3 regions of the Priestia sp. SRI_019 genome follow, and region 2 is predicted to be linked to each of the others. Evidence: riboswitches for the same ligand, from Rfam matches in the RefSeq annotation. Region 2 holds a riboswitch; each other region holds the start of a gene.

Region 1 (10,525 bases), on a different contig from region 2:
TAAATTAAAGGTAGAGAAACGCCAAACAGCATTAAATTTGTTGTAAGAACACTGTATTTTATGATGCTGTACAAGCACAGAATCCCTAATACTAAGGCAATGCTTGGCACGACCGGGTAGTTTACTTTAAAAGGACGGGACAGGTTAGGTTCTTTTTTGCGTAAAATAAAAAGAGAAACTAAACTGATGCAGTACATCATCATTGCTCCGAACACGGATAAGATAATAAGTGCATTGGCAAACGTTGCAGATCCTGCACAAATCACGCCGATTGCTCCCGGAATCAACAAACCGCCGACAGGAACTCCTTTTTTATTCGTTTTAGCGAGAAATTTAGGAAAGTAACCATCTCGTGCAAGCGCATAGGTTTGTCTTGAAAATCCCATGATGATTCCATTTAAGCTAGCAATCAAGCCAAATAGCCCGATAATAGCAACAACGGTTGAAATGCCGTTTCCGTATACAGAAGACAGCGCCTGTGGAAGTGGATAATCGGCTAGCTTCCCGCTTCCTCCGCCAAGTCCTGCTGTTACAAATAGTGTAAACAACGTTGCGGTTGCTAGAGTAATAATCGCTCCAATAAATCCTTTAGGAATGTTTTTCTTAGGATTTTCCACTTCTTCCGCTGCCATTGCTCCTCCTTCTATTGCCAGATAAAACCAAACAGCGAACGGAATCGCTGCTAGTACCCCTGTTGGCCCATTAATAAATGAATGATCATTAAAAATATTCGATGTTTGTACATGAGGCAAACCAGCTACATAAAAAATAGATAAACCAATTAGTGCAACAATGGTAGCTGTAAGCTCAATCACTGCTACTTCTTTTACCCCGATTAAATTTAATAAAACAAAGAAGATAAAAGCTCCTACCGTTGCGTATACAGGGTTAACGGCTGGAATAAGGAAGTGTAGGTATGCTCCTGTTGAGACCGCAATAGCAGGAGGAGCAAAAATAAATTCAAGCAAGCAGGCAATTCCTGCGATATATCCCCCAAAAGGTCCAAGTGCTCTTCTTGCATAAGCTGAAGGTCCACCTGCTTGCGGGATAGATGTTGAAAGCTCTGCATAACTGAACATAAACGTGGTGTAAAACACAGTTACAATTAAGGTTGCAATTGCAAGTCCGATAATCCCGCCTTGTTCAAACCCGTAATTCCACCCAAAGTATTGTCCTGAAATAACCATACCAACTGAAATAGCCCATAAATGAATAGGTTTTAATTGTTTTTGTAACGCCATACGTTCTCCTCCTTTTGATGTTTAGACAATAAGATGTACACCGCTTGTTTGCTGCTTAATCATTTTGTCAATCATAGTACCGATATGTGCGGCTGCCTCAATAGGAGGCGTCCCTCTTTTATGAATATTAGAAATGACCATACGATCAGACTCTTTTTTGCCTTTGCTAGGTTCATAGCACATGTAAGCACTCATTGATTCAGCACTGACCAGTCCAGGTCGCTCCCCAATCAATAGCACAAGTGCTTTTGGCTTTATGATCTCGCCTATTTCATCCATACACGCAACTCTTCCCCCTTTTACAAAAAATGAAGTCCCGATATGAAGTCCATATGACTGCAGGGAGTCAATTAAAGCTGGATAGACGTCACTTATATTTTCTTCAATTGCCTTGGCGCTCAGCCCATCCGAGACTACTACTTGTATATCAGGCCGGTGCACGCAGTTTTTAAAAATTTCTTTCTTAGCGTTATCTGCTAATAACCTTCCTTGATCCGGCCGTTTTAAATAATGTTCTTTTGACTTCACGCGTGTATTCACAGAGAAAAGGTTAAACTCGGCTAAAATATCTTCTGAAACTACTCCATATACAGAGTCGACGGCTGCAGCATGATCCGTGCGAAAAGATAAAACGTCTTTTGTTAGCGGCCTTGTTCCTGTACGTCCGACACCTATGCGGGCAGGGGTAAATTGTTTAAGTGTTTCTAGTGGATCTCGATTTGACTTTGGTATCATAGTAAGCACCTTCCTTAAATCAAATTCATAAAAATAGTTGGATCTCCAGCTCTTGATGTAAAGCGCCCGTTGTCCACAATACGCTGTTCTTCAAGCCACTTTTGAAATAACGGCGTTGGGGTGCGGCCTAACACATTACGCACCGTTGCGATGTCATGATAACTAAGAGACTGATAGTTTAGCATGCAGTCATCAGCCATGGGCACTCCTATGACAAAGTTCACTCCAGCTGTTCCCAGAAGCATACTTAAATTATCCATATCATTTTGATCAGCATCCATGTGGTTGGTGTAACATACGTCTACTCCCATAGGCAGGCCGTGCATCTTGCCCATAAAATGATCTTCTAACCCAGCTCGTAGAACTTGTTTGCTGTTATATAAATATTCAGGTCCAATAAATCCAACAACCGTATTAACTAAGAAAGGCTTATAGTGACGAGCTAAGCCGTAGCATCTAGCTTCGAGCGTTACTTGATCAATATTATAGTGAGCTTCTGATGACAGTTCAGAACCTTGTCCTGTTTCAAAATACCAGCGGTTCGGACCTTTTGCCGTCCCTTTTTCATGAATTAACGCTGTCGCTTCATCAAGCATAGACAGTGAAATTCCAAATGAATCATTACCGGCTTCTGTGCCTGCCAAACTTTGAAAAATCAAGTCAGCAGATGCTCCTTTTTCAATTGCTCTCATCTGACTCGTCACATGTGACAACACACAGTTTTGAGTCGGGATTGCCCATTCATTGATTATATTTTTTGTTTCATTCAAAAGCGCGTAGATATTATCCGTTGTGTCAATAACAGGGTTAATTCCGATAACCGCATCTCCAATTCCATAGCTTAACGCTTCGTATAGAGATGCTCTCATTCCCTTTAAGTTATCTGAAGGATGATTAGGCTGGGCTCGAGAAGCCAATACTCCTTTTTGGCCGATAGTCGTTTGACAAGTAGTTTGCACTTCTATCTTGTCAGCTCCTTGAATTAAATCTAAATTGGACATAATTTTAGTAGCCGCCGCAATCATTTCGCTGCTTAATCCTTTGCTAAGTGCAAGAAGGTCTTCTCCGCTATGCTGATCGGATAAAATGTATTCTCTTAAATCCCCTACTGTCCAATTTTTAATAATGTCGTAAACAGATGAATCAATCTGACTTTCGATTAATGCCGAGACGTTGTCTTCATCTGCGCTGAGCAGCGGGTAGTTTCTGATATCAGCAAGTGTGATATCAGCTAGAACTTGCTTTGCTGCCATTCGTTCTTTCATTGACTCAGCGCTAACTCCTGCGAGTTGATCTCCAGAACGCTCTTCGTTTGCTTTGGCCATGATTTCTTTTAAGCTATAAAATGAAAATGTTTCTCCTAACAATCGTGTAGTTTTAAACATCGTTTCCTCCTTCTATATTTAGTAGATTATGATGAAAAAGCGAGCGTTTTAACGGAAACGGAGATCGCTTCTCCAGCTACTGGTAACCCTAGATCAATGTAATCTCCGTGTGTAAAATCAATTTGATCTAAACAAATAATTTCTAACTCTTTCCTCTGTTTAGCTAATGCTTGTCCTAAAGCTTTTGCAATATCTTGCTCGCATAGAACAACGAGGCACTTAGCTCCTTTAAAACAAGCAATAAATTCAGCGCTTATTACTTTTGCTAATTCTTGAAGCATCTTATAGCTGCAGTAAGGAAAATGAGATAAAGCAATAGCAGCGGGGGGATCTTCTGCGCTGAAAATAGTTGAAGCCTGCATACATGCCGCTCGAGCTCTTTCTTGAAACATCAGCGGATTCCATTTCTCTTCTTGCTGAACAGGTATCTCTACAATCGGGATATTTTTTAACGGCAGCCGCTTCGACCCAATGTATACAGTTGATCCGCTAACTTCTGTATTTTGCATACCAGCCCCAATTACAGTAGCGCGCGTTGTCTCAGCGGCTTGAGAAACTTGGATGGATTGAAAATGATATGCTAGAAGCGGACCAACGTCTCCATGTATGGCCACTTCTTTCACTGTTTTTGGCTTTTGCTTCTCCATCATTGCTCCTACTCCTCCTGAAACCATGATCATTTCGGGGATAGAAAATCTTGTATGAGGAGAAACGAGAAGCGAGGAATTTTGATTCAGCGCATTTACATAATTCACGGTTTCTTCAGCTAGTAATTGACAGATAGACGAGAGCTTTTCAAATGTTGCTTTTTCACCTTCTCGCAGTGTTAAAGAATTATTTTCCAAAAATTCAGTTAAATGAGACGAAACGTAGGTGACAAAACCGTCTGAATTCAGACGAATTAATCTTCCCCCCACATGCAGTGTAAACGTTTCTATAACTTTTCCATTTTGACATAAAGCGATGTTAGCAGTTCCTCCTCCTACATCAATATTGGCAATTACTGCATTTGTTTCAGCAGAATGTTCGATTGCTCCTGATCCTTTTGCTGCTAATATTCCTTCCAGGTCAGCGCCAGCTGTTGCAACAACAAAATCCCCAGCATGTTCGGCTAGATAGTGAACGATACTTTCTGCATTTTGCTTTCTGGCCGTTTCTCCTGTGATGATAACAGCACCTGCTTCCACTTGATCTAAGGAGATTCCTGCATTCTTATACTCTTGTTCTAGTAGTACCGTTAATCTTTGAACATCGATTTCAACATCGTTTAGCATAGGGGTGGTATAGATAGAACTTGCATAGGTTACGCGACGATCAATAATTTGACAGCCTGGCAGCGTAAACTGATTTTGTTGATTTGCTATTAACAGCTTGCTTACAATCAGTTTCGTTGTGCTTGTTCCAATATCTAAACCTATGCTCGTGATCCATTTCTGTAGCATGCTATCAATCCTTTATCTCGTTTGAATATGGTGATTATCATAAAACAGTTTTTTGAATATTTCACTAACTATGTTATCAAACCTGACACACTTTTGTGTAAACAAAGGTGACAAATGACAAAAAAGACTAAATCTTGGTAGATTTAGTCTTTTTGCTTATGATGAGTGTGATTTAGTTATAATCATTCTTGATGCCGATGGAATTAATAGTGAAAGAATGATTAAGCAGGCTATTAGTGATCCTACCATTGAAATCCCGTTCATTGAAAAAGAATACCATAGAGCGGACATGCCCTTTGGCGCATATGATCCCCAGAAAATAATACCCGCAATAAAGTGCCAGAAATACCGTGCGAAGCTGCCGATAATAAGGGATAAAACAATCAAAACAAAAGCTTTTGATCTGTTATTGTTAGCTAAATTTGTTTTAATAGATTGCGAAAAAATACCTCCAAAACCTATAAAAGCAAAAGCCACAATATATTCAATAAACGTTTGCAGCGCTGTTAAAATATAAGCCGTTCCTGTTGCCAACTGTAAAAGCCCCCATAATAGACCAGATAGAGCCCCGCCTTTTACTCCCCAGCGAAAGCACATAATAAAAATGGGCACCATGGAGAACGAAATACTCACAGCCGTTGCAATCTTAATGGAAGGCAAAAGATCAAGTAGAAGTGCTAATGCTGCAAAAATAGCTATTTCAATTTTAGCCTGTAAAGGTAATGCTTTATTCACGTTTCTCACTCCTGTTTTTGAATCATTCATATCAAACGGTTTACACAGGAGTAAGCAAATATATGCTACTATTCCCACATTCCTACGCTAGCGTTAACTAACAGGTTCGAAGGGTCTGAACAATTTGTTCACTCTCAGCACGGCGGCTCCCCCTGTGGTACGTTCGGATATTTATGTAGTATTATGACAACATTCATTATATCATATGTAACAAAATAGATTCGAGAGATTTCAAAGATGTTTCTATTTTCTGAATCTATTTTTTATAATGACAATCGTTTTAGTATTTGGTATACTTCTTTTATGTCAAATGAATATAAAAAACCCTCATCCTAATCGATGAGGTAGAGGTCGCAGTTTTTAATAGTAAAGCAACGGAAATGCAGAGAACATTGAGGATGTTGCTTGAAAGGAAAAATTGCCGAAGTTTAGATCACTTCTCGGTTGATTTAAGCTGGGGCTGTCTCCGAACAGGAACAGAACTGTCACATCATGCGAGTGATGTGAAGAGCTATCTTCACGGAAGGTTGACGCGGTTTTCAGATTTAAAAGCGCGCACATATACTGCGGGCTTTTTTTATGTTATCCCGTCTCTTTCCGTACATTCGAAAGGAGTATTTATCTATGCAAGAGCAGCAAGAATTAAAACGTGGGTTGAAATCTCGCCACTTAACGATGATTTCATTAGGAGGAGCCATCGGAACCGGCTTATTCCTAGCAAGTGGTGGAGCAATTCACACAGCAGGACCTGGGGGAGCGCTTTTAGCTTACGCTATCATTGGTGTCATGGTTTACTTTTTGATGACCAGCCTAGCGGAGCTCGCAGCTTATATGCCTGAAGCCGGTTCGTTTAGTACGTATGCGTCTCGGTTTGTAGATCCATCCTTTGGTTTCGCTCTCGGCTGGAACTATTGGTATAACTGGGCTATTACGATTGCAGCTGAATTATCTGCTGGAGCCCTTATTATGAAATTTTGGTTCCCAAACTCTTCTTCTATTTTATGGAGTGCCCTGTTTTTATTAATTATGTTTGGGCTTAACTACCTTTCTGTAAAAGGATTTGGTGAATCTGAATTTTGGTTTTCGTTAATTAAAGTAGTAACGGTTATCATCTTTTTAGTTATTGGTATTATGATGATTTTTGGTATCTTTAACAATGCAGCACCAGGTTTTAAAAACTTCACGCTTGGTGATGGACCCATTCACGGTGGATTCTTTACTGTCTTAGGTATTTTTATGGCTGCTGGTTTTTCATTCCAAGGAACAGAGTTGCTTGGAGTCGCAGCTGGAGAAAGTGAAGATCCGGAAAAAACGGTTCCTCGTGCAGTTAAACAAGTCTTCTGGCGCATCTTGTTATTTTATATTTTAGCTATTTTTGTTATCGGGATGCTTATTCCATACACAGCGGATTCATTAGCAAGTGATGATGTGCGGGTAAGTCCATTTACTTTAATATTCGAACGAGCAGGTCTGGCGTTTGCAGCATCAGCTATCAATGCCGTTATTTTAACAGCCGTTTTATCTGCTGGTAACTCAGGTATGTATGCTTCTACGCGTATGCTGTGGAACTTAGCGAAAGATGGAAAAGCACCGAGGTTCTTAGCAAAAGTAAATAAACGAGGCGTTCCGGTTAATGCTTTAATCGCAACGGCACTTGTCGGTACACTTGCATTTGGTGCTTCATTTTTTGGAGACGGTGCGGTATACACGTGGTTACTTAACGCTTCTGGTATGTCTGGTTTTATTGCTTGGTTAGGAATTGCCATCAGCCACTATCGTTTTAGAAGAGCATTTGTTGCCCAAGGTCATGATTTGAGTGAACTTCCATATCATGCAAAACTTTTCCCGTTTGGTCCTATCTTTGCCTTTATTTTATGTGCTGTTGTCATTTTAGGTCAAAACTATTCGGCGTTTACGGGTGATTCGATTGACTGGTACGGTGTACTTGTTTCTTATATCGGACTTCCTTTATTCTTAATTGTTTGGTTAGGATACAAATGGACGAAAAAGTCAAAACTTATTCCGTTAAAAGAATGCCAAGTAACAGTAAAAAAATACGAATAAAAAAAGCTCTCTATTCTTTTGAATAGAGAGCTTTTTTATGTGACCTGATCAGCAAAATGAAGAGATATATAGGCGGGCTGATTTTTCATAACAAGCATATAACCTTTGAGGGGGCGATTACAGTAATCAGCAGCTTCTATATAATAAATATGCTGAATTAACCTGCTTAAATGGGTTACAAAAGATAGAAGTTGATGAGTAGGAATGCTTTGGATGTAGTCTATGATTTCTTGTTTAGTTTGAAGGCCCGAATGAGTACATTCTAACAGATGAAAAAGCGGATCTGCTGCTATAGTAGATAGTTCAGAGTTGTGTTTGATTCTATTCAGCTGGATATGCAGTTCTTTTTTGGACCATTTTTTTGGAATAGCTCTTAGATGCTGATATTGAACATGTGTATTCATGATAGCTAACACCTTTCGTATTAAAATAATAAAACGACTTATTATTTTAATAACCTTTACACATGAAACTAAAACGTTGCAATGTGTAAAGGTGTCATACATCTTATAAAATAAGCTGATAAAAAAGAACATCTTGCCACTGATCGAATTTCCAGCCTACTTCTTTAAATTCTCCGCAAAATGTAAAATTAAATTGCTCATGCATTTTGATACTGATATCATTCCCTTTTGTAATCCCTGAAATGACAACGTGATGGTTGAGTTCTTTAGCTAATTCCAAAATTCGCTTCATAAGCTTTTTTCCAATGCCATGCCCCTGCTGGTTTTTATCAATATAAATCGATAGCTCTACCGTTTGAATGTACGCCTCTTTATCTCGATAAGAAGAAAGCGAAGCATAGCCCGCTACTACCCCATCTTTTTCTGCGACAATAAGCGGAAAAAGTTCATTGCTAATATGATTATTAAACCAGCTCCTTCTTTGCTCTACCGTTACAGGCGTTAAGTCAAAAGTAGCAGCACTTGTTTGAACAGACTGGTTATAAATTTCAACAAGCATAGGTAAATCTTCTTCTTTAGCATAACGAATGATCATATGTACAAACTCCTTATAGTATAGAATTATCTTTATTTTACTTCTTTTAATAAACATAATCTACATAAAAAACCGATGTGCGCATGCACATCAGTTGTGATTTTGAGCATATTGAAAGGTTTGAAGAACTTGAAGTGTCTCTTTTGTAGAAACGACCGTCGCAAACTCCTCATGCAAAGAAGACAGTGCGAATGTATGTACATCTTCTGCAGGAAGCCTTGTTTTTCCATCGTAGGACATACAATCAAAGCAAGCTGTTGCATCGTTTACAACGTACGTCCTGTACCCTAGATTTCCAGCCATGCGGGCAGTCGTAGAGACGCAGTGATTAGTAGTTAGTCCTATTAAGATAAGCGTATCATAGCCATTTGCTTTTAAATAACTGTCTAGCTCTGTTCCAATGAAGCAGCTGTTCACGTGTTTGCGAATTAAGTATTCGTCTTCTTGTGGACCAAACCCTTCTTTGAACTGAAACCCCTTTGAACTTGGGTGTAAAGGAGAATCTGGATTTTCTGATGCATGCTGTACGTGAATGACAGGATAATCTTGGCGCCTCCATGCTTGCAGTAGTGTCAGCATATGTTTTTCTGCATCTAGATTGTTTCTTTCCCCCCACTGTGGTGAATAAAATCCTTCTTGTACATCAATAAGCAGCAGCACTGGCCGGGAACGTAGCATAAGCATCATCTTCTTTCATCTTTATTTTAAAATGGAAATAACGTATGTGCACCCATCAGATCCGGCTTTTGACGAATGAACCGTTTGTTTCGGTAAATGTATCCGATCTCCTGCCTGACATAGAACCGTATCATGTTCAACTGTAAAGTAAATAGATCCTTCAAGTATATGAAGAATTTCATCAGTTGGATGGGTATGAGATGGGTGCGTTTGAAAAGCAATATCGTGCTGTACTTCAACGTATCCAGTATACGCCGGAAGCAGTTCTTTAATTACTTCTTCAAACTTTCCGCCAACTCCTTTTTTAATAGAGGCTTTTTTTACGTCCATGCTGCTCACTCCTTTTTAATTTAAACGGACACTGTCCGGTAGTATAGTTGTTATCATCGCGCAAAAAATATTGCTTCCACTCTCGGTTTTCCTGCTGTCCATACCATCCTAATTCAGGATGAGCTGATACGTCATCATATGTTTCCAACCGATCACGGACGACCTTTTGTACGTGCTTCCCTATTTTTGAATCTCCTGTCATTCCTTCAAACACCCATCGAGGCTGAAATGTAATCATAAATCCTCTGCTCTTACGGCTTTTACGTAAAGAATGAGCAGGCGTATTACAGACGACAAAAGTAGGTTCTCCGTGAAAGCAAAATTCCCACAATGGATCTTTTGGATCTTTTGGAATGTCTTGCGGCCATTTCTTTTGATCAATTTGATGAAGAAACGTCAGCGTATCCCAAAACATCGTTTCGTACTCTTCCATTGAACGTTCTTTATGTTCAGGCTTAAAGAATAACACAAAGGATGTATAGCGACCTATGGTTTTAAAAGTATCTATGTATTCTCTAAGTGCCGACGCTGCATTCCTAATATCTTGGTAGTTATAAGGAGTAGTCACAAATGAAAACCGCAGTAAATCTTTTTTAAAGCCTTCTACCCCTAATATACAAGGAAATGGATTTTCTTCTGATAATATATCGCTTTGGAAATATTGAAAAGCATCTTTTCCCCAAAACGGGACATGCGTTGACTCTAAAACCTCATTGGCTCGAAAAAGTATTTTTGATGCCATTAAAACCCTCCTTATGGAACTCAACGTTACATGTGTATTAAAGAAAAGAAAGTTTATGAGCATTTTTAACTAAATGTCGCTTCTAAATTTTAAAACTCTAATCTATATATATATAAGCTACTATTGGACAAGTTAGAAAGGAGGCTGTGTTTGTGGAATGGTTTTTGATTGCTA
Region 2 (10,525 bases):
GCGACACCTGAAAAAATATACAAAAAGCTGGCTTTCTAAGAAGAAAGCCAGCTCATGTTATAGTTCAAGTTCTCCCATTCGAAGGAGTTCTACGACTGCTTGAGAACGCCCCTTGACTCCAAGCTTTTGCATCGCATTAGAAATATGATTTCGAACTGTTTTTTCGCTAATGAATAGTTCACTCGCGATTTCTTTTGTTGTTTTGTCCTGTACTAAAAGCTCGAATACTTCTCGTTCACGCTTTGTAAGTAGCGGTTTAGGTTGAAACTCTTTTTCTTTCAATGTAACCCTCCTTGCCTGATCCTGAGTTGAACTATCGGATGGGTGTAAATTTAGTCAACATATCTTATGTGCGGTATGCCTACGCGGTTACTAGTTTTAGAAAAAATATGCAAAAAACTCTTTTTTACCTTTAAAAAAGAAAAAAGCCTGAAGAAAGAGCCTTCAAGCCATTTTCATATAGTTGATAAACACCTTTTCATCTCTTCATCCCAAGGCACGCTTTTTCCTGTTTCTTTAGAAATTTGCACCATTGTTCCTCTCCCGGTGAGCACAACCTCTTTTTGCTCATTTTGAATCATATAGTGTAAATCAACCGACGAACGTCCAATTCTATGAGTTTTTACAAAAACAGATAGCACGTTGCCAAAATACACTTGTTTGGCATAATCGCACTGCAAATCAGCCACCACCGGTATCGTTCCCTCATGCTTACTCGTCCACTTTTGCATAAAGCCAATATGGTGAAAAAATTCCGTACGTATTTGTTCAAAATAAACAAAAGGAACCGTATTATTTAAATGCCCAAACATATCTGTTTCTGAAAATCTTACCTTGATCTCCTTCTTAAACGAAAATGACTCTTTCCAATGATCTATGTCTTCAATATACGAAATATTATTCATCTGTATTTCCTCCGTTCGTCATAGACAAAATAAAACCTCTCCGCGTGGAGAGGTTTTGAGTGATTATACTTGATCGCTACCAAAGAAACTTCTGAATGCTTGAATTGTTGTATCGCGGTTCAAAGCTGCGATTGAAGTAGTCAATGGAATTCCTTTTGGACATGATTGAACGCAGTTTTGAGAGTTCCCGCAGTTCGCTAGTCCTCCATCACCCATAATCGTCTCTAAACGTTCTCCTTTATTTAACGCACCGGTTGGATGGGCATTAAACAAGCGAACTTGAGAAAGCGGTGCTGGACCGATGAAGTTTGACTTGTCGTTTACGTTTGGACAAGCTTCTAAGCAAACGCCACATGTCATACATTTGGATAACTCATACGCCCACTGACGTTTCTTTTCAGGCATACGCGGTCCTGGCCCTAGATCGTATGTGCCATCGATTGGAACCCAGGCTTTTACTTTTTTCAGTGAATCAAACATACGGCTGCGGTCTACTTGCAAGTCACGAACCACAGGAAATGTTTTCATTGGCTGTAAGCGAATTGGCTGTTCTAGTTTATCAACAAGAGCCGTACATGACTGACGAGGTTTACCGTTGATGACCATTGAACAGGCTCCGCATACTTCCTCTAAACAGTTCATCTCCCAGTTTATCGGAGCAACCTCTTTACCTGAAGCATCAACAGGGTTACGTCTGATTTCCATCAGTGCTGAAATAACGTTCATATTCGGACGATACGGAATTTCAAACTCCTGATTGTAAGGAGCAGATTCAGCTGAATCTTGACGTGTAATAATGAAGCGCACTGTCTTTTGGACTGTTTGTTGTTCACTCATTGATTAACGAACCCCCTCTTGTTGTTTTTTTGGTTTTTCATCTTTTTTCTTTGTGTAGTCGCGCTTACGCGGTTTGATTAACGATACGTCTACCTCTTCATAATGGAAAGAAGGAGCCGTTTTCTTATCCACAAAAGATGCCATTGTTGTTTTTAAGAATTCTTCATCGTTACGATCAGGGAAATCTGGCTTATAATGAGCACCGCGACTTTCGTTACGGTTGTAAGCTCCTAGCGTTACAACACGTGAAAGCTGAAGCATGTTTTGCAGCTGACGAGTAAATGTTGCCGCTTGATTACTCCATTTAGCCGTATCATTAATGTTAATACGATCATAGCGTTCAATTAATTCTTGAATTTTTTCATCTGTTTTTAACAGTTTGTCATTGTATCGTACGACTGTCACGTTGTCAGTCATCCATTCCCCTAGCTCTTTATGAAGAACATATGCATTTTCTGTACCTTGAAGATTCATGATATTGTTCCATTTCTCTTCTTCTTCTTTCACATGACGATCATATACGCTTGAAGAAATAGCATCTGCGCTCTTTTCTAAACCATTGATGTATTCAACCGCTTTAGGACCAGCAACCATCCCACCATAAATAGCTGATAATAATGAGTTTGCTCCTAAACGGTTCGCTCCGTGCTGTGAATAATCACACTCACCAGCTGCGAATAAGCCAGGAATATTTGTCATTTGATCGTAATCCACCCATAAACCGCCCATTGAATAGTGTACGGCTGGGAAAATTTTCATTGGCACCTTGCGCGGATCATCGCCCATGAATTTTTCATAGATTTCGATGATACCTCCAAGTTTAATGTCTAGCTCTTTTGGATCTTTATGTGAAAGGTCCAGATAAACCATGTTCTCTCCGTTAATTCCTAACTTCTGCGCTACGCAGACGTCAAAAATTTCACGAGTTGCAATATCACGAGGTACTAAGTTACCGTATGCAGGATATTTTTCCTCTAAGAAATACCAAGGTTTACCGTCTTTATATGTCCAAACGCGTCCGCCTTCTCCACGAGCAGATTCACTCATAAGACGAAGCTTATCATCTCCTGGGATAGCAGTTGGATGAATTTGAATAAACTCTCCGTTTGAATAGTATGCACCTTGCTGATACACGATAGATGCCGCTGAACCGGTATTAATAACTGAGTTCGTCGATTTTCCAAAAACAATTCCAGGTCCACCTGTAGCCATAATAACCGCGTCAGCTGGGAACGTTTTAATTTCCATTGATTTTAAATTCTGTGCAGAAATTCCGCGACAGCTGCGCTCATCATCAAGAACAGCACCTAAGAATTCCCATCCTTCGTACTTTGTCACAAGTCCGGCAACTTCATAGCGACGAACCTGCTCATCTAATGCATACAATAATTGTTGACCCGTTGTTGCCCCAGCAAAAGCCGTACGGTGATGCTGCGTCCCGCCAAATCGTCTGAAGTCTAACAAACCCTCAGGAGTACGGTTAAACATAACACCCATGCGGTCAAGTAAGTGAATAATACCAGGAGCTGCTTCACACATTGCTTTTACAGGTGGCTGGTTGGCTAAAAAGTCTCCGCCGTACACTGTGTCATCAAAGTGTTCCCATGGTGAATCCCCTTCACCTTTCGTATTTACGGCTCCGTTGATTCCACCTTGCGCGCAAACTGAGTGAGATCTTTTTACCGGAACTAGTGAAAATAAATCTACTTGCTTGCCAGACTCAGCAATTTTTATTGTTGCCATCAAGCCAGCTAAACCGCCACCGACTACGATGATTTTTCCGTTACTCATCGGAACCCCACTCCTTCAAAACCTTAATTTTATGCAAATGCGAATAATGTACGAACACCTACAAATGTAAGTGCTAAGAAGATTGCTAATGTCACATAAGTTGAAATTCTTTGAGAACGTGGTGTTACAGTTAACCCCCAGCTAACTCCAAATGACCATAGACCGTTTGCAAAGTGGAAGATCGTAGATACAACACCAACTATGTAGAATGCAAGCATTGCCGGGTTGCTTAAAATTCGTTCCATCATTTGAAAATCTACTTCTTTTCCAAGCGCAGCTTGTATTCTGGTTTCCCATACGTGCCATGTGATGAAGATAAGTGTGATTACACCTGAAACACGCTGAAGGATAAACATCCAGTTACGGAAAAAACCGTAGTTGTTAACGTTTGTTTTAGCAGTGAATGCGATGTAAAGACCGTATATTGCGTGAAAAACGATTGGTAAGAAAATAATGAAAATTTCTAGAGCATAGCGGAAAGGTAAGCTCTCCATGAAGTGAGCTGCTTGATTAAATGATTCTTCTCCCTTTGTCGCGAAATGATTCACAACTAAATGCTGTGTTAAGAAAATCCCGATTGGTATTACCCCAAGTAATGAATGGATTCTCCGATATTGAAACTCTCTGTTTGCCGCCATCTGCGTAGACCCCCCTTAGTTAAATGAACATAGTTTGTGAAGAACTTTCTTACTCCCACTAGACAAATAGATTAATCGTGAATACAGGAAATGAAAACCTTTGCATTTCCTAATAAAGTATGTGACAGGTTAATTTTACTCCCATCGATTAAGAGCGTCAAGGCAAGATGTTTAAATCTTCTATAAAATATAAATTTATAAAATTTTATATTTGTTACCGCTTACTATACTGATGTTACAGATTTTTTCTTTCTATTATAATATTGCTTGCCACAACTAAGTAAGCGTTTACTTTATACTTTTATTGTAAACAAGTTCACAAAACATTTACACAGGTAAAAGTACCCTTTTAAAAGGTATATTATGGATTTTTTATCTTTACATCTAACTCTTTTTACCATAATAAAGATCCTCTTACATTTTATTAAAAAAATGCGTGAGAGGTTTTTTAGATTTGTATATAATAGTAGTAAAGAAAGAGGGGAAAGCATGAGCAATTTACAAACAGAATCACAGCAAGAACTTGAAGAGACGATGGAAACATCAGAACCTAATGTCACAGCTGAAACAGAGAGAACTCTTGATCACGTTTCATATTTCGGATACAGCCTTTTGCGTGACGTGTTAATTCCAGAGCTTCTTGGAGACGAAACAAATACCATTTCATACTGGGCAGGAAAACACCTTGCGCGGAAATACCCGTTAAATACAATGGATGAAATCGTCGCTTTTTTTAAAGCAGCTTCCTGGGGAACACTGACGCTTGCAAAAAAAGATAAATATTCACTAGAGCTTGAGTTATCAGGTGATGTGGTCAGCAAAAGATTTCAGCAGGAAACTTGTTCGTTTCATCTTGAGTCAGGATTTGTAGCTGAACAGATTCAGCGTCAAAACAACTGCCTAACAGAAGCCTACTTAACACATAAAGAAAAGAACGGAAAAGTGCTGATTTCGGTACAGTGGGACCGAAAAGATATCTTACCTACCGAAACGCGTGCGGAGCGTTATAAAAAATAGGAAATATGTATATATAAAAGACGTGGAAATACCACGTCTTTTTCTCTTCTTTATACTTGCACTGCTTGCTGCTCTTCTAATTCAAATGCTACGTGAAGCGTCTCAACAGCTTTTACCATATCAGCGTGCGGTACAACTGTAGATACTTTAATTTCAGACGTGCTGACCATCTTCACTTCAATTTTCTCTCCTGCCAGCACTTCAAACATTTCGGCTGCAACGCCTGGATTAGAAATCATGCCAGAGCCGACAATTGATACTTTAGCCAGACTGCTTTCATGTTCAATACGCGTATATCCTAAAGTAGATTTATACTCTTTTAAGACGGCAAGAGCGGCATCTACGTCTACAGTTTTAATAGAAAATGAGATAGAAAGACGATTATTAGCCGTTACGTTTTGAATAATAATGTCCACATTTAACTGTTCTTTTGCTAATGCTGTAAAAATAGTAGAAAGAGTTTGCAACTCGTTGTTTAACCCTTCAATTGTCACTCGTGAAATATTATCTTCAAACGCAATTCCTCTTACGACTAAGTTTTGTTCCATTGAAACTTCCTCCTCAACAATCGTTCCATTCTCGTTTTCTAAGCTTGAACGCACTTCTAGCGGTACCTGATAATTTTTTGCAAACTCAACGGCGCGCGGATGCAGCACCCCTGCTCCCAAATTAGCTAATTCTAACATTTCGTCATATGAAATAGAGTGAAGCTTACGAGCATCTTCTACATAGCGCGGATCTGTCGTAAACACTCCTGTTACGTCTGTATAAATATCACATTTTGCAGCTTTTAATGCTGCGGCAAGAGCTACTGCCGTCGTGTCAGAGCCGCCTCGACCTAATGTTGTAATGCTTCCATCTTCTGAACAGCCTTGGAATCCAGCTACTACTACGATTCGACCTCTATCTAATTGGCTTTGAATACGAGTCGTGTCAATGTGCTGGATTCGTGCATTGCTGTGAACTGCTTCCGTCTGGATACCAGCTTGCCAACCTGTTAGCGAAGTTGCTTCATACCCTTTATATTGAAGAGCCATTGTTAACAGGGAAATCGTTACTTGTTCTCCAGTTGTAAGAAGCATATCCATTTCGCGTTTGCTTGGACTGTCCGTAATATCACTTGCTAATTTCACCAGTGCATCTGTAGTTTTGCCCATTGCCGATACAACAACAACTACTTGGTTACCGCGCTCTGCTTCTTGAATAACACGGTTTGCTACATGTTGGATACGTTCAACAGAACCAACAGATGTTCCACCAAATTTTTGAACGATTAATGCCATAATTTTGTTCATTCCTTTTCAATAAATTTGCATATGCAGGATGATGAGAAGCTAAATTTTTTTACTCAGACAATAAAAAAAGCAATGAGATGAGCTCTCATTGCTTAACGAACGAAAATTATAAAACATAACCGTCCACTGCCGTGAGATAGCTCTCCAAGAATCTACATCTTGACAATCCTACGTTTATTCAACGCAGAACCAGCAATCATTACTATGAGGTAATGTTCACTTCGGCAAATTTCCCTTTCCGCATCATTCATAAGAGCTCATACCCTTCCTGATACGTACTGATTAAATTTGCACCTCTATCTTCACTTCATTTGATGAAGTGTCGTATGAAATTAGTTAATAGCTTATCAAATATTTTCTATTATTTCAAGACTATTTTTGCAATGTTTCATAAATTTTTTCAGCGATGTTTTGAGGAACACCTGAATTTCGAATATCATCAACCGTTGCTTCTTTCAATTTTTTCACCGAACCAAAATACTTTAACAAAGCTTTTTTACGCTTTTCTCCCACTCCCGGAATGTCGTCCAGAACAGACTGAAAAGCGGACTTAGAGCGCACTTGACGGTGGAAGGTAATCGCAAAGCGGTGAACTTCATCTTGAATTCGCTGAAGCAAATAAAATTCTTGACTATTGCGTTCAAGCGGTATGATTTGAGGAGGCTCACCAATCATCAGGTTGGAGGTTCTGTGCTTATCATCTTTGACAAGACCTGCTGTAGGCACTAAAAGTCCCAATTCATTTTCGAGAACGTCCTGTACTGCAGCTAAATGCCCTTTGCCTCCATCTACAACAATTAAATCTGGAAGCGGAAGACCTTCTTTTAACGCTCTGGAATACCGTCTGCGAACGACTTCTCTCATGGAACTGTAATCATCTGGTCCCTTTACGGTCTTAATTTTATATTTGCGATATTCTTTCTTTTCCGGTTTCCCATCAACAAAAACAATCATCGCAGAAACGGGATCTGTCCCTTGAATATTTGAGTTATCAAATGCTTCAATCCGGTAAGGCGCTGCAATTCCAAGCTCTTCTCCTAACCGTTCAACTGCGCCGACCGTGCGCTCTTCATCTCGTTCAATTAAATAGAATTTTTCACCGAGCGCAATTTTTGCATTTTTACACGCAAGTTCTACTAATTCTTTCTTTTTGCCTCGCTTTGGATGCTGAACCTCTACTTCTACTAATTTCTCAGCTAACTCTGCATCAATCGTTGCTGGAACCAGCACTTCTTTTGGCTTAATATTTTTGGCATAAAACTGACCGATAAAAGTTAAGAAATCTTCTTCTGGCTCTTTATAAAAAGGAAACATAGAAACTTCTCGCTCAATTAATTTCCCTTGGCGAATAAAGAAAACTTGAACACACATCCAGCCTTTATCATAAGAATAGCCAAACACATCTCGATTAACAAAATCATTAAACGTTACTTTTTGCTTTTCCATTGTCGCTTCAATATGAGCAATTTGATCTCGATATTCTTTAGCCCGTTCAAAGTCAAGTTCTTCTGAAGCTTTTAACATTTTTTCAGTTAACTCTGTTTTGACATGCTCATATCCACCATTTAAAAACCGCGTGATATTTTCAATAATTTGTTTGTTTTGCTCTTCTTTTACTTCTTTTACGCAAGGAGCTAGACATTGCCCGATATGGTAATACAAACAAGGTCTGTCTGGCATGGTAGAGCACTTTCTTAGTGGATAAATGCGATCAAGAAGCCGCTTGGTTTCATTTGCAGCTTGGACGTTAGGATAAGGACCGAAGTATTTCCCTTTATCTTTTTTTATTTTTCTTGTAATAACAAGGCGGGGCTGTTTTTCAGCTGTAATCTTAATAAAGGGATAGCCCTTATCATCTTTAAGCATAATATTGTATTTTGGATCATGCTTTTTAATTAAATTCATTTCTAAAATAAGCGCTTCTAAATTAGAAGATGTGACGATATATTCAAAGTCGACAATGTCGTTTACAAGTCGAAGCGTCTTTCCGTCATGAGATCCGGTAAAGTAGGAGCGCACTCGATTTTTTAATACTTTTGCTTTTCCTACGTAAATGACCGTTCCATATTTATCTTTCATCAAGTAGCAGCCGGGCTGATCCGGTAAAATAGCCAGCTTTTCTTTTAAATAATCATTCATACTTTTCTCCTTCCTCTTCTCTTACTCTGTCCATCTATACATTCGCTTATGAAGCGTAACCTACATTCTTTCCTGCTTTACAATACATGCACATAAGCCGGATTTATGACGGTGTTCCTTACATCTAGTATAAAACAAACGAACGCATATTCGCTAAATAAAAGTATTCCCAAAAGAGAAAAAGTGGAGAAAAAGAAAAAACCTAGCCTGAGCTAGGTTTTGACTTACGCGTGTTTATTAATTAATTCTGTTAATGCTTCTTTTGGTTGGAAACCAACTACTTGGTCAACTTTCTCTCCATCTTTAAATAATACTAAAGTTGGGATACTCATAACACCAAATTTTCCAGCTGTTTCTTGGTTTTCATCAACGTCTACTTTCACGATTTTAACTTTATCGTTAAGTTCGCCATCAATTTCTTCAAGAACTGGAGCAATCATTTTACAAGGTCCGCACCATGGTGCCCAAAAGTCAACAAGCACTAGGCCTGATTTAATTTCATCTGTAAAGTTTTTATCTGTAGCATGTGCAATAGCCATTTTAATTCCTCCTAAATATATGCAATATCCAAATTCTACTCACAGTATATCACCTTCAAATAAGGTTTGCTAACTTTTTGCTTACATTTATACTGTTTATTCTCCGCTCTAGTTTGTACAATTCACATAAAAACATACGTAGAAAATTTCGTTTTCCGTGAGGTTGAGACATAACGAAATGAATTCCATCTAAAGGTGAACAAATAGTATACAAAGGCTGAACCGCTTGTGCCACCGCAGTTGATTTCTATGCAAGACTTCGCTTTCCCCGGGAGTCTGGCACAGAAATCAACTGCTAGAAAGACCCACACACATAAAGTTTACCCCAACAAAAAAACGAACCACTAATCAAACATCTTGATCAATGGTTCGTTTTTCACTTCGTCTAAAATCCTTTTGTCCCAGCCTCTTACGCAGACTGTACTTTCAGCTTTTTAAATTCTTCCGTTAGTAGAGGCACCACTTCAAATAAATCTCCAACGATTCCGTAATCAGCTACTTTAAAAATATTCGCTTCAGGATCTTTGTTAATGGCAACAATAATTTTTGAATTTGACATGCCGGCCAAATGCTGAATGGCTCCTGAGATTCCGCAGGCAATGTATAAATCTGGTGTGACTACTTTGCCCGTCTGACCGATCTGAAGAGAATAGTCGCAGTAATCTGCATCGCACGCTCCGCGAGATGCCCCAACAGCTCCATTTAACACGTCCGCTAGTTCTTGGAGAGGTCCAAAACCTTCCGTGCTTTTTACACCTCGACCACCTGCAATCACGACTTTTGCTTCGGATAAATCAACCCCTTGCGTTGCTTTCCGTACAACTTCTTTTACAACTGTACGCAGGTTTTTGATTTCAACATTTAAATCCTCTACATCGCCTGTACGTCCCTCTTCTTTTGCAAGCGGTGAAATATTATTTGGACGAATCGTGACAAACGTAAAAGCATCGGTCATGATTTTCTTTTCAAATGCTTTACCAGAATAAATTGGGCGGGTAAAGACTACTTGATCCCCTCCAACTTCTACATCCGTCACATCGGAGATAAGTCCTTTGTCTAAGCGAGCTGCCAGTTTTGGCGCTAGGTCTTTGCCAAGAGCCGTATGGCCAAATACGATAGCTTCAGGCTGTTCACTTTCAATGATGGCTAATAACGCCTGAGCGTAACCATCTGATGTATAAGCAGCTAAATCTTCATGCTCCGTCACAACAACTTTATTTGCTCCGTACGCAATAAGCTCTTCACTTAAAGCTTTTACGTTCTTTCCTACTAACGCTGCAACAATTTCTCCACCGTCAGCTACAGTAGATGCTGCGGAAATCGCTTCAAACGATACGTTTCGTAATCCCCCATCACGTGCTTCT
Region 3 (10,525 bases), on a different contig from region 2:
CACGGACAATTCCTGCTTTTGCTGAGATGTCAGCTGCACGTCTTTTGTTTCTGGCTGAGGATGGTTTTCCGCTAATACAGGCGTCGCGCTCATAAGTAAAAAAGCTGCTGCTGCACTTATCATAATCTTTCGCAAACAATCTACTTCCTTTCATCATATAGTAGTTATAGTTTGCGAACCTCTATTTGTTTTCATTCATTCTGTTTACTTAAGACTCGATAGCTCCTCTTAAATCATAGTCGCTAAGATCAATTTCCATTTCCATTTCAAGTGCTAATTTAGCAAGCTCTGAACCAAGATAAGGACCCGACGTTAAGCCTGAAGCTCCAAGACCATTGGCTACTAGTATTCCTTCGTAAACCGGAAGAGCTCCAATGACTGGCAAGAAGCCTGGAGTAAATGGTCGAAACCCTACCCTTGTTTCTAAGACTGTGCTTTCTGTTAAGCCGGGTGCAATTGATAAGGCCTTTGAAAAAATCTCATGAAGCCCCCCAGCAGTTACTCGCAAGTCATAACCCGTGTCGTTTTCATGTGTTGCTCCAATGACAATTTGACCTTGTTCAAACGAAAGAATATATTGGTCGCTTGGAGGCATCACAACGGGCCAGTCTTTTGTATCTAAATCTGGAAGGTGCAAGTGGACAATTTGCGCTTTTTGAAAGCTTGCTAAAAATTTCACTCCAAGAGGCTCTAGTAATTGATTTGCCCACGCTCCTGCTGTCACGATTGTTGTAGTTGCTATAAGGGTTTGCCCATTTACGGCAACGCCCGTTACTTGATTATTTTCATAAAGAAGTTCTGCGTTTCCTTCTATTATTTTTGCACCGTTTTTCTTCGCTGCATTCACAAGTGCGTTTCGAAGAGCTCTTCCGTTAACGCGAGCGGCTCCACTAATATGAACTGAACTGTATTCTTCCGAAAGAACCGGAAACAAAGCCTGTGTTTCTTTGGCGGATAAACGTGTAATCTCGCCTATTTCGGGAGCTTCTTCCCGACGTTTATATGCTCGTTCTTCCATTTTTTTAAGCTTTTGTTCATCAGTATGTAAGCTAATTGCTCCCACTTGCTTATATCCCGTATCCGTTTCTCCATCTTCTTCTAATTGCTGAATTAATGTTTGATAGTACTTGGCGCCGCCTTTTGCTAAGCGGTACCATGCTTTATTTCGACGCTGCGAAAGCCATGGACAAACAATTCCTGCTGCTGCATCAGTAGCTTGACCAGCATCCTTGCGATCTACCAATGTCACATCTGCTCCTGCTTTTGCTAAATGATATGCTGTAGAAGCTCCAAGTATCCCAGCTCCAACTACGATGTATGTTTTCATACCAAAACACCCTTTTCTTTCTTCTAGTATTCTTATGCTATATGTACGCAACTTTAGCATAGCAAAAAAAGAAGTCACATACTAGGCGGAGCTATCTTGAGCTTATTTTTGAGTCTTGCTGACTTTGACATATAGTTCCTTTCATTGTAAACAAAAGCGCAATAAGTTCTTTTACGGGAATTATGGTGAGATGAAGCAAACCACAAATAGTGATCACCCATATTTAACACTGCGCTTACCGCTTTTTTATTATAGTTTCTGAATAAAAAAATGAAAGAATAAAACCACTATAATATGTAAATAAAAAGAAATAACCATTATTTTAAGGAGAGCGTATGCAATCTTCATTTGTATTATTTTTTATCATTCTTGGTTTACTATTTGGCAAGTGGCGAAGGTATCAAGAATACTATCCTACTTTGCTGTTTTGGGTCACGGGGAATTTGCTTTATGAAGTACTGCTGTTTCATCACCGCGTATGGGTATTTCACCCTGTTGGTATTGATCACCTTTTTCTACCCGATCACCTAATGGTTTCCCTTGGAATAACCTTAATTATTTATCCGTTTGTTATACCGGTTTTTTTAGGAAGGCTGCCGCTGCATGTAAGCGGCCGGCTGTGGTGGATTCTTTTGTGGGCGCTTTTATTTACTGTGATTGAGTTCATTGCTTATGTTAATCACAGTATTACTCATCATTATGGATGGTCTCTGCTGTGTTCTTTTCTCTTCAATATTGTCACGTTCTCACTTTTAGTCATCCATCAGAAGACAGCACTGGCCGCTTGGGTTCTATCTGGCAGCTTCATAGCTTTCTTATTTATTCTTTTTGATATTCCTATGCCTTAACTTTTCATTGACTAGACGGAGGAAAAGGAAATATAATAGAAATTACATTTAAATATAATTTTCCTCTCTGAGAATAGAGGTGCATGAAATCAAGAGTCACTTATTGGAGACTAATGGAGTCTGTGAAGATAAGTAAAAGGGATTTCGTGCCGAAGTATATAAACATCCATTGTGTTCATATACTGGTTCAGTATTGAATAAATGCTGAGCTGTCACAAACCATTTGGTTTGTGGAGAGCTATTGAAGAGATGTTGATGCCTAGAATGTAATAATATTTTATTATTATGAAACCAAGACGCGTGAACATCACTTCACGGGTCTTTTTTGTGTTTTTCTACTGACCATCAAAGTTCAAAGTTATAGTTGAATGATTTAAATGGAGGGATACGGATTATGTACTTACATGGAACGAGTAAAATTAACAGCAGCAATCATTTAGAAATTGGGCAGTGCGATACGGTCGAACTGAAAAAACAATACGGCACTCCCCTATACATCTACGATCAAGAATTAATTGAGACAAAATGCAAGGCCTTCCATTCAGCCTTTCGAAGAAGCGGATTTTCATATCAAATCGCCTATGCAGGGAAAGCCTTTCTTTGTATGGAAATGGCTAGCCTTTTAACGAAGCTTGATATGTCACTAGATGTGGTCTCAGGAGGCGAATTATTTACAGCGCTTGAAGCTGGATATCCAGCTGAACGCATTCATTTTCACGGAAATAATAAAACGATTGAAGAAATGGAAATGGCTCTTGATGCGAATATTGGCTGTTTTGTTGTTGATAACTTTACCGAACTTGAAGTTCTGCATGCCTTAGCAGCTGAGCGCAAACAGAAAGCATCTATTCTTCTGCGTGTTACTCCAGGGATTGAAGCCCATACACATGAGTATATTATGACCGGACAGGAAGACTCAAAATTTGGATTTGGTCTTTCCAATGACCAAGCCATGAAAGCGGTAAGTTTTGCGTTAGAAAAGCCTTACTACGATCTTTTAGGCATTCATTGTCATATTGGTTCGCAAATTTTTGAAGTAGATGGTTTTTCTCGCGCCATTGATATTTTAACTGATTTCTTATTCAGCATTCGTGATAAAATGGAATTTGAAGTAAAAGTTTTAAACGTAGGTGGTGGTTTTGGTATTCGTTATACCGAAAGCGACTCTCCTCTTCCAGTTGAGTATTATGTAGATGCACTGACAAAAAAGCTAAGCCGCACGTTAACTGAACAGAATTATACCCTTCCAGAAGTCTGGATTGAGCCTGGAAGAAGCATCGTAGGAGAAGCAGGTACAACGCTTTATACAATTGGATCAACGAAGGAGATTCCAGGTGTACGCAAATACGTAGGAATTGACGGCGGTATGACTGATAATATCCGTCCTGCTCTTTACGATGCAAAACATGAAGCTGTCTTGGCTAATAGAGTGACGGATAAAAAAGATGAAACAGTATCAATTGCGGGTAAATGCTGTGAATCAGGAGATATGCTTATTTGGGATATTGACTTGCCGCGCGTTAATCAAGGAGATTTATTAGCAGTGTCCTCTACAGGTGCCTACAACTATTCAATGGCTAGCAATTACAACCGTATTCCGCGCCCTGCTGTTGTATTTGTGAAAAATGGAGAAGCTCGTCTTGCTGTAGAGCGAGAAACATACGAAGATTTGGTGCGTAAAGATGTAAAGCCAGTCGTTACTACGTATGCAATGAGCAAATAATAGCTGTTCTTGCGTAGTAAAGAAGCTATTGTTGTTTGGAGGAAATCTAACTATGGTTTTAAGTGTATTTAAAACGTACAGATCATCGCTTATTCTGCTTCTCGCTATTTTAATTGGCGGGATAGCAGGATATGCTATTGGACCCGATGTGGCAGTCGTGAAGCCTTTTGGTGATTTGTTTCTTAATTTGATGTTCATGATTATCGTTCCCCTTGTCTTTTTTAGTGTGGCTTCGGCGATTGCAAACATGAACGAAATGAAACGTCTTGGTAAAATTATGCTAGGAATTGCCGTTGTGTTTGTCGCCACTGCTGCTGTTTCAGCCGTTTTAGGCTTTTTAGGCGCATCACTTTACAATCCGCTACATAATGTAGATACTTCTGCCATTAAAGAATTGATGGGTGACAGTGAAAATACAGCTGAAAAAATGACGCTTTTAAATCAGCTTGTTAGCACATTTACTGTACCTGATTTTGTTCAGTTATTTTCGAAAGAGCATATTTTACAATTAATTGTCTTTGCCGTTATTTTCGGTATTGCTACCACAATGGCCGGTGAAAAAGGACAGCCTATGGCGAAATTTCTGACTTCGGGTCAAGAAGTATCGATGAAGGTTGTTAAAATCGTGATGTACTATGCCCCCATTGGTTTAGGATGCTATTTTGCTACTGTAGTAGGAGAACTTGGACCAAAGATCTTACAAGGGTACGCTAGAGCATTTATTCTTTATTTATTAATTGCAATCGTTTACTATTTCGGTTTCTTTACGCTATATGCATGGATTGCTGGCGGTAAAGCAGGAATTAAGTTGTTTTGGAAAAATGCAGCTGCTCCTTCTATCACCGCTATTGCTACCTGTTCTTCTGCTGCATCTATTCCGGTCAATTTAGATGCAACAAAGAAAATGGGTGTGCCGCTGGATATCGCTGAAACGGTGATTCCATTAGGAGCAAACACGCATAAAGATGGTTCTGTGATCGGTGGTATTCTAAAGATTGTTTTCTTATTCAGTTTGTTTGGCAAAGATATGACGTCTGCTACGAGTATTTTGAGCATTTTAGGCGTAGCCTTTTTAGTTGGAGCCGTAATGGGAGCAATCCCTGGAGGCGGTATGATTGGCGAAATGTTAATCATTACAATTTATGGATTTTCGCCAGAAGTTCTGCCCATTATTGCGGTCATTTCCACAATTATTGACGCCCCTGCTACGCTTTTAAACAGTACGGGAAATACAGTAACAGCGATGCTTGTTACAAGGTTTACAGAAGGAAAAGACTGGATTAACAAAATTATCACCACCGATAAAGTCGCTTAGTAAAAAAGCAAAGGGAACAGTTTAGTGACTCTCCCTTTGCTTTTTTCGTGTGCAGTAATATCGATAGCGGTGTATAAAGTCTGTAAATACGCACATTCTATAGGTATGTTTCATAACCGGACTGGAGGTGTCGTCTAATGAGTAACGCTGCAGGAGGTTCAAAGAAGAATCAACCGAATGATGCGAATCACGTAAGCGCAGAAACAAAAGCTCATCAAAAACGTCTCACTGAGCAAAACAAACAAGAGCATCAAGCTGAAGAACGAAAATAAAATGACGTTAAAGAGCGCAGCGCCTGCGTTCTTTAACGTCATTTTATTTTTAGAGAGAACTTCATAACCCCGCTCGTTATGGGGCTATCGTACAACCTCCTTTTGAACTTTTACATATTCTATTAATAGGTTTGTAAAAGGAGGAATGATATGATGTTTTCTTGGCTAGAGATTACAGCCGCAGCCTTTGGACTTTCAGTTATTTTGATAAGTTTTGCATTTTTGCCCGAACGTACATGCAAAAATCTTTATATTCCTCATCAGCTAGTAGCAAAATCTATGTTTCTCTACAAAAAAATTATTCGTTTTATAAATCAATTTCGAGAGAAACTTTAGTTCATTTCCTTTCCCTGTTTTTATTCATTGGATATATCCTCCCCCTTTTTAATCAGCGCATTTACAGTAAATAATTTAATGGTTAAAATAAAGAGTAAAGAAAAAGGATAAGCAGTTTGCAGAAATGGAGTTTCACATGGAAATCAGAGACTTAGAATACTTTATAGAGGTAGCAAACCATAAAAATTTTACAAAGGCAGCGCTGCAAGTTCATTTGTCACAAACGGCTTTAAGTAAAGCCGTCAAAAAAGTAGAAAATGAACTAGGATTTGAGCTTCTTGATCGTTCAACAAGAGAATTAAAGCTAACCGATGCAGGAGAGGTTGTGTATCATCAGGCAACTAAAGCTCTGTCGGTGTTAAAAGACATGCCTCACTTGTTGGGAGATTTAATGAATTTGCAAACAGGGCAAATCAAGATGGGAGTCCCTCCGCTCATCGGGACCTTGTTTTTCCCGAAGATTGCAAAAGCATTTAATGAACAATACCCTAAAGTATCTCTAGAGCTTATTGAATTTGGAGCAAAAAAAATTGAAGCACTTGTGGAAGAGGCTGGTGTAGATATGGGGATTGTTATGCTTCCTCTTACAAGCGGTCATGATGAACATTTTCACGTATACCCGTTCGTTAAGGAGAGATTTCTTTTATACGCGCATAAAAACCATCCTTTAGCGAAACGTTCTTCCGTCTGGATGAAAGAATTGGAGCATGAAAAATTCATTATGTTTAGTGAAGAATTTACGCTGCACGACCGGTTAATTCAAGATGCTTTAAAATCAGGCTTTGTGCCTTCTATAGCGTATAAAAGTTCTCAATGGGATTTAATTATTGAATTAACAGCGGCAGAACTAGGTATTGCTATTTTACCCGAATCGCTTTATGCCAAAGTGAAAGATCCCAATATTACTACCGTACCTATTGCAGATCCTGAAATGATGTGGGAACTTGGAATTATTCTGTTAAAAGAGCGCTACAGTTCATTCGCTGTACGAGAATTGATTAATTTTTTAACCGAAAAACAAATGACAGATAAATTGGGACCCATTTAAAAAGAGTCTGGAACAAAAGTATGTTAGTTCAAGGACAATCCGAACGAGTTTGGTTGAGAATCCAACTCGTTCGGATTTTTTCGTGGGGACGCTGAACGTAGGTTTCATGTATGTATTTGCTTCTAGCTGTTGATTGGATGGGTTTAGTTATGTCTCCGTCTTTTTTGATGTGTAATACAAATTTTATCATTCAACAATCCCTACAATGAATCCATCATAGCCTTTGCTTCCAACGGTTTGTATAGCCGTGGCGCTGATTCGTTTTTCTTGATCCAGAGCATTCATAAATTGGCGAATTCCCTTTACATTTTCATCTTCACTTTCTGAGTTCACCACATGCCCTTGACGAACAACATTATCACAAATAATCGTACTTCCTCTTTTCGATAATTCTAGAGCCCACTTTAAGTAATTTGGGTTATTCGGCTTGTCAGCATCAATAAAGATAAGATCAAATGGCTCTGTTCCCTTATCCTTTAATACAGCTAATGTATCAAGCCCGGGGCCGACAAGGACTTCTACTAAGTGGCTTACTCCCGCTCTTTTTAAATTAGCTCTTGCTACTTCTGCATGCTGAGCGCTCAATTCGAGCGTAATCAGCTGTCCGTCTTTCGGAAGAGCTCTGGCTAGCCAAATCGTGCTGTATCCTCCAAGAGTACCAATTTCCAAAATGCGTTTAGCTCCTTTTAATGAAGCTAACAAATGCAGAAACTTCCCTTGACTAGGCGATACGTCGATGGCAGGTAATCCAGCCTCTTGATTTGCCTTCAATACCTCATCAAGAATAGGGTCAGGTTGTATAAGCTTATCATTCATATAAAGATCCACTTCATTCCAAATTTCATATATAGACATTTCCATACTCCTCCACATAAGTGATAAAAGCTTTATTATTTCTATGAATGTGTTCTAGCTCTCTAATAAACTATCCTGCTCGCTCTTAAAAAGAATTGTTATATGTCCATAAAAAAAGACCTTCAGAGAGGTCTTTTTTATCTTTAAATAATCGTAACTTTACTAAGATCTATCTTGGCACTTTTTAAAAAGTTATATGTCAATTTATCCATTTTTGCACCTTCAAAATCGGATTTTTTTAAATCTGATCCTCGAAACTGTACATTTAGCAAAGTGGCGTTGCGAAATGAGGCTTTTTTTAATGATGTTCCTTCAAAGATTGTTCCCTTAAATGTTTCCTCGTCAAATACAATGTCTGTTAAATTACATTGCTTAAAGTACGTGTTGTCATAGATACAGCCTTCAAAACTGGCCTGTTTAAAATTTGCCCATTTAAATTGTACGCCTGTCAAATTAACGTGATGAAATATTGCTTTTGTTAAATTGCTGCTTTTAAACATGCTGTCTGTAAGATCTGCATAGCTAAAATCAGACTCATTCAAATTACTGGCATTAAATTTCCCTTTATACACCGATACAGAACGAAAATCAGATTTTGTAAGCTCGGACTTTGAAAAATCCATAGGGACGGTTTGCTTTAATTCCTTGGTTTCTACATTCATTGATTGAATCAGTTCTGTGATATCACCGATAGAATTGATTGTCATATAATAAGCCTGTTCTTCACTATGCCCGTCTTTTTTGTAATCTGTAAATTTTTCCTGCAAGTTCTGTGATAGTTCTTCTTCTAGATCTTGAACATTTTCTACATCCTGATAAGGAGACAAAATGTTATGCACATGATTTTTTATTTTTTCGTTCATTTATAACATCATCCTTTCTTACAACAATAAATCAATAATTTTTTTCGCTTGCTCCCAATTTTCTTTGTTTTGTTTATATACGCTTTTTCCTTGTTCTGTAATTTTATAATACTTTCTGCGGCCGCCTTGTACAGCATCTCCCCAGTAAGAAAGAATATGGCCGTCTTTTTCCAGGCGCTTCAAGCTTGAATACATTGTGGCTTCTTTTAATTCATACTGCTCTTTAGAGTAGGTATAAATAAGCTTACTGATTTCATAACCATACTTATCACCGCTGAGAAGTAATTTCAAAATCATTGTATCTGTATGTCCCCGAAGTAAATCTGAAGACATTTTTGCATATACCAAAGTATCACCTCTTTATGTATAATTTAAATCATATTACTATGACAGTCAAGGTATTGTATTCAATAAAATACACTAATATATAATTACATATATGTAAACAGCTTAACCAATAGAAAATAGCCGGTAGAAACGTACCGGCTATTTTCTAGGAGACACCTTATTCTTCGTTATAACTGAGCTTAAATACTATGGGCGTACTTTCTGCTGATATTTTCCAAACCATGTGATGATACCCCTTGCTCCAGTAATCTTTCACTAAATAATCAGGGATTCCAAATATGTTTTTCCATACTTCCTGAGCACTTTTGTATCCGCTGTCCAAACAAATTTTTTTAATTTCTCTGCTTTGAAGCGTAAGCAGCATAGTATGTAAAAGCAGTGTGCCTACACCTTTTCTTTGGTACTTTGGATGAACAAAAACTGTGCCGATTTCAATCCATCCTTGCAGCTCTCCTTTTGTACACGATGTAATTAATTCACTAGCAGGACCATATTCAATACAGCCAATAATCTTATTGGTGCACGTATCTATTCCGAGCCAAAAGAATCGATGTTTTCCACCGCTATCAAGGTCACTTTTTAAATATTGTTCTTTACTTTCAATTTCTATTTTTATATCGTTCACCATGTCTGATAGCCCCTCTTTATGAAAGGTATCTGTGATTACTTCCTTAAAAAGCTCATGAAGTTCTGCGCGGTCTTCTATTTTTGGTCTTCTTATTTCAATATGATGCAATGTTTATTCCTCCTTGTTATTTCACGGCAGAATATGAAGCTTTACCATTATTATTTATTATTTATCAATCTATGTTGATACTCCTTTTCTCTTTCTACTGTTTTTCCAATAAAAAAGCACGAGAAACTTTGAGTTCTCGTACTTTTTAATAATATGGATTCTGCTTTTCTATTGGGAACGGTTAATACTGATTCACAAAGCTCTGGATTTTACATACGAATTCAGAAAGATTCTCCTTTATCTCTTTGTCCTCTGTTTTCTCTACTTGCTCCTGTATGGCATCAATCATTAAACGTGCTCTTTTAGGATCTATAGAGGCCGGTTGGCTGCTGTTGTTTGATAGACTTTTCAAAATTTGATTAGTCATTTTGTTTTTATCGTGAATATAAAATAATATTTGAGGAACTTGATTAATTAACAAATTTACGTATCTGCGAAACTCCTCTATCTCATATAATTCTCTTGAATTACCTTTAAAGCCATCAACGGAAAGCATAAGACTCTGGTAGCCTTTATCACTGCGTTGATTAAGTGCTTTAATCACTTTCAAAAACCGATCGAACTTTAGATAGCGTATTTCGTCTTTCCTTAATTCTAAAAATTCAATTTCTCCTTTTTCCAAAAAGGGATCTTTGATAAGACTATTATCATTCATATACATTCTCTCCCTACTAATTTATTAGTTGCAGAGCTTGTTTTGAATTCATTTGTCTATCGTTTTAGTAATTGTTTACCTCTTTCAGGCTCGTTTTAAAACCTTTATTTGTAAAACGCTTACATAAATGTTCTCAATTGCCTGACGTGTTGACGGAATTCTGCTTATTATCGAATAAAAAAGAGCTCCTTTACAGAAG

What was found. Region 2 has a riboswitch for lysine ahead of AC2YJL_RS00880 (aspartate kinase). Riboswitches for the same ligand answer to the same signal wherever they lie in the genome.
Region 1: another riboswitch for lysine. It lies ahead of AC2YJL_RS11525 (amino acid permease); the one in region 2 lies ahead of AC2YJL_RS00880 (aspartate kinase).
Region 3: another riboswitch for lysine. It lies ahead of lysA (diaminopimelate decarboxylase); the one in region 2 lies ahead of AC2YJL_RS00880 (aspartate kinase).

What each region holds. Positions count from the first base shown of each region.
Region 1 is NZ_JBYCZN010000002.1:233,814-244,338, reverse strand. It holds gene eat (ethanolamine permease) at 1-1,241, opposite strand, end outside; gene eutC (ethanolamine ammonia-lyase subunit EutC) at 1,263-1,976, opposite strand; gene AC2YJL_RS11540 (ethanolamine ammonia-lyase subunit EutB) at 1,991-3,361, opposite strand; gene AC2YJL_RS11535 (ethanolamine ammonia-lyase reactivating factor EutA) at 3,388-4,803, opposite strand; gene thiT (energy-coupled thiamine transporter ThiT) at 4,960-5,568, opposite strand; TPP riboswitch at 5,601-5,701, opposite strand; lysine riboswitch at 5,876-6,060, shown strand; gene AC2YJL_RS11525 (amino acid permease) at 6,163-7,602, shown strand; gene AC2YJL_RS11520 (hypothetical protein) at 7,638-8,006, opposite strand; gene AC2YJL_RS11515 (GNAT family N-acetyltransferase) at 8,110-8,601, opposite strand; gene AC2YJL_RS11510 (cysteine hydrolase family protein) at 8,692-9,279, opposite strand; gene AC2YJL_RS11505 (cupin domain-containing protein) at 9,301-9,609, opposite strand; gene AC2YJL_RS11500 (YqcI/YcgG family protein) at 9,584-10,351, opposite strand; gene AC2YJL_RS11495 (LysE family transporter) at 10,504-10,525, shown strand, end outside.
Region 2 is NZ_JBYCZN010000001.1:175,726-186,250, reverse strand. It holds gene gerE (spore germination transcription factor GerE) at 58-282, opposite strand; gene AC2YJL_RS00905 (acyl-CoA thioesterase) at 456-905, opposite strand; gene sdhB (succinate dehydrogenase iron-sulfur subunit) at 969-1,742, opposite strand; gene sdhA (succinate dehydrogenase flavoprotein subunit) at 1,746-3,533, opposite strand; gene AC2YJL_RS00890 (succinate dehydrogenase cytochrome b558 subunit) at 3,563-4,171, opposite strand; gene AC2YJL_RS00885 (YslB family protein) at 4,661-5,188, shown strand; gene AC2YJL_RS00880 (aspartate kinase) at 5,239-6,471, opposite strand; lysine riboswitch at 6,613-6,790, opposite strand; gene uvrC (excinuclease ABC subunit UvrC) at 6,856-8,622, opposite strand; gene trxA (thioredoxin) at 8,847-9,161, opposite strand; gene AC2YJL_RS00865 (electron transfer flavoprotein subunit alpha/FixB family protein) at 9,571-10,525, opposite strand, start outside.
Region 3 is NZ_JBYCZN010000002.1:438,401-448,925, forward strand. It holds gene AC2YJL_RS12535 (YckD family protein) at 1-135, opposite strand, end outside; gene AC2YJL_RS12540 (NAD(P)/FAD-dependent oxidoreductase) at 209-1,327, opposite strand; gene AC2YJL_RS12545 (CBO0543 family protein) at 1,663-2,175, shown strand; lysine riboswitch at 2,242-2,424, shown strand; gene lysA (diaminopimelate decarboxylase) at 2,570-3,898, shown strand; gene AC2YJL_RS12555 (dicarboxylate/amino acid:cation symporter) at 3,951-5,213, shown strand; gene AC2YJL_RS12560 (hypothetical protein) at 5,351-5,485, shown strand; gene AC2YJL_RS12565 (hypothetical protein) at 5,636-5,821, shown strand; gene AC2YJL_RS12570 (LysR family transcriptional regulator) at 5,958-6,869, shown strand; gene AC2YJL_RS12575 (O-methyltransferase) at 7,056-7,742, opposite strand; gene AC2YJL_RS12580 (pentapeptide repeat-containing protein) at 7,868-8,587, opposite strand; gene AC2YJL_RS12585 (PadR family transcriptional regulator) at 8,606-8,935, opposite strand; gene AC2YJL_RS12590 (GNAT family N-acetyltransferase) at 9,093-9,671, opposite strand; gene AC2YJL_RS12595 (hypothetical protein) at 9,853-10,326, opposite strand.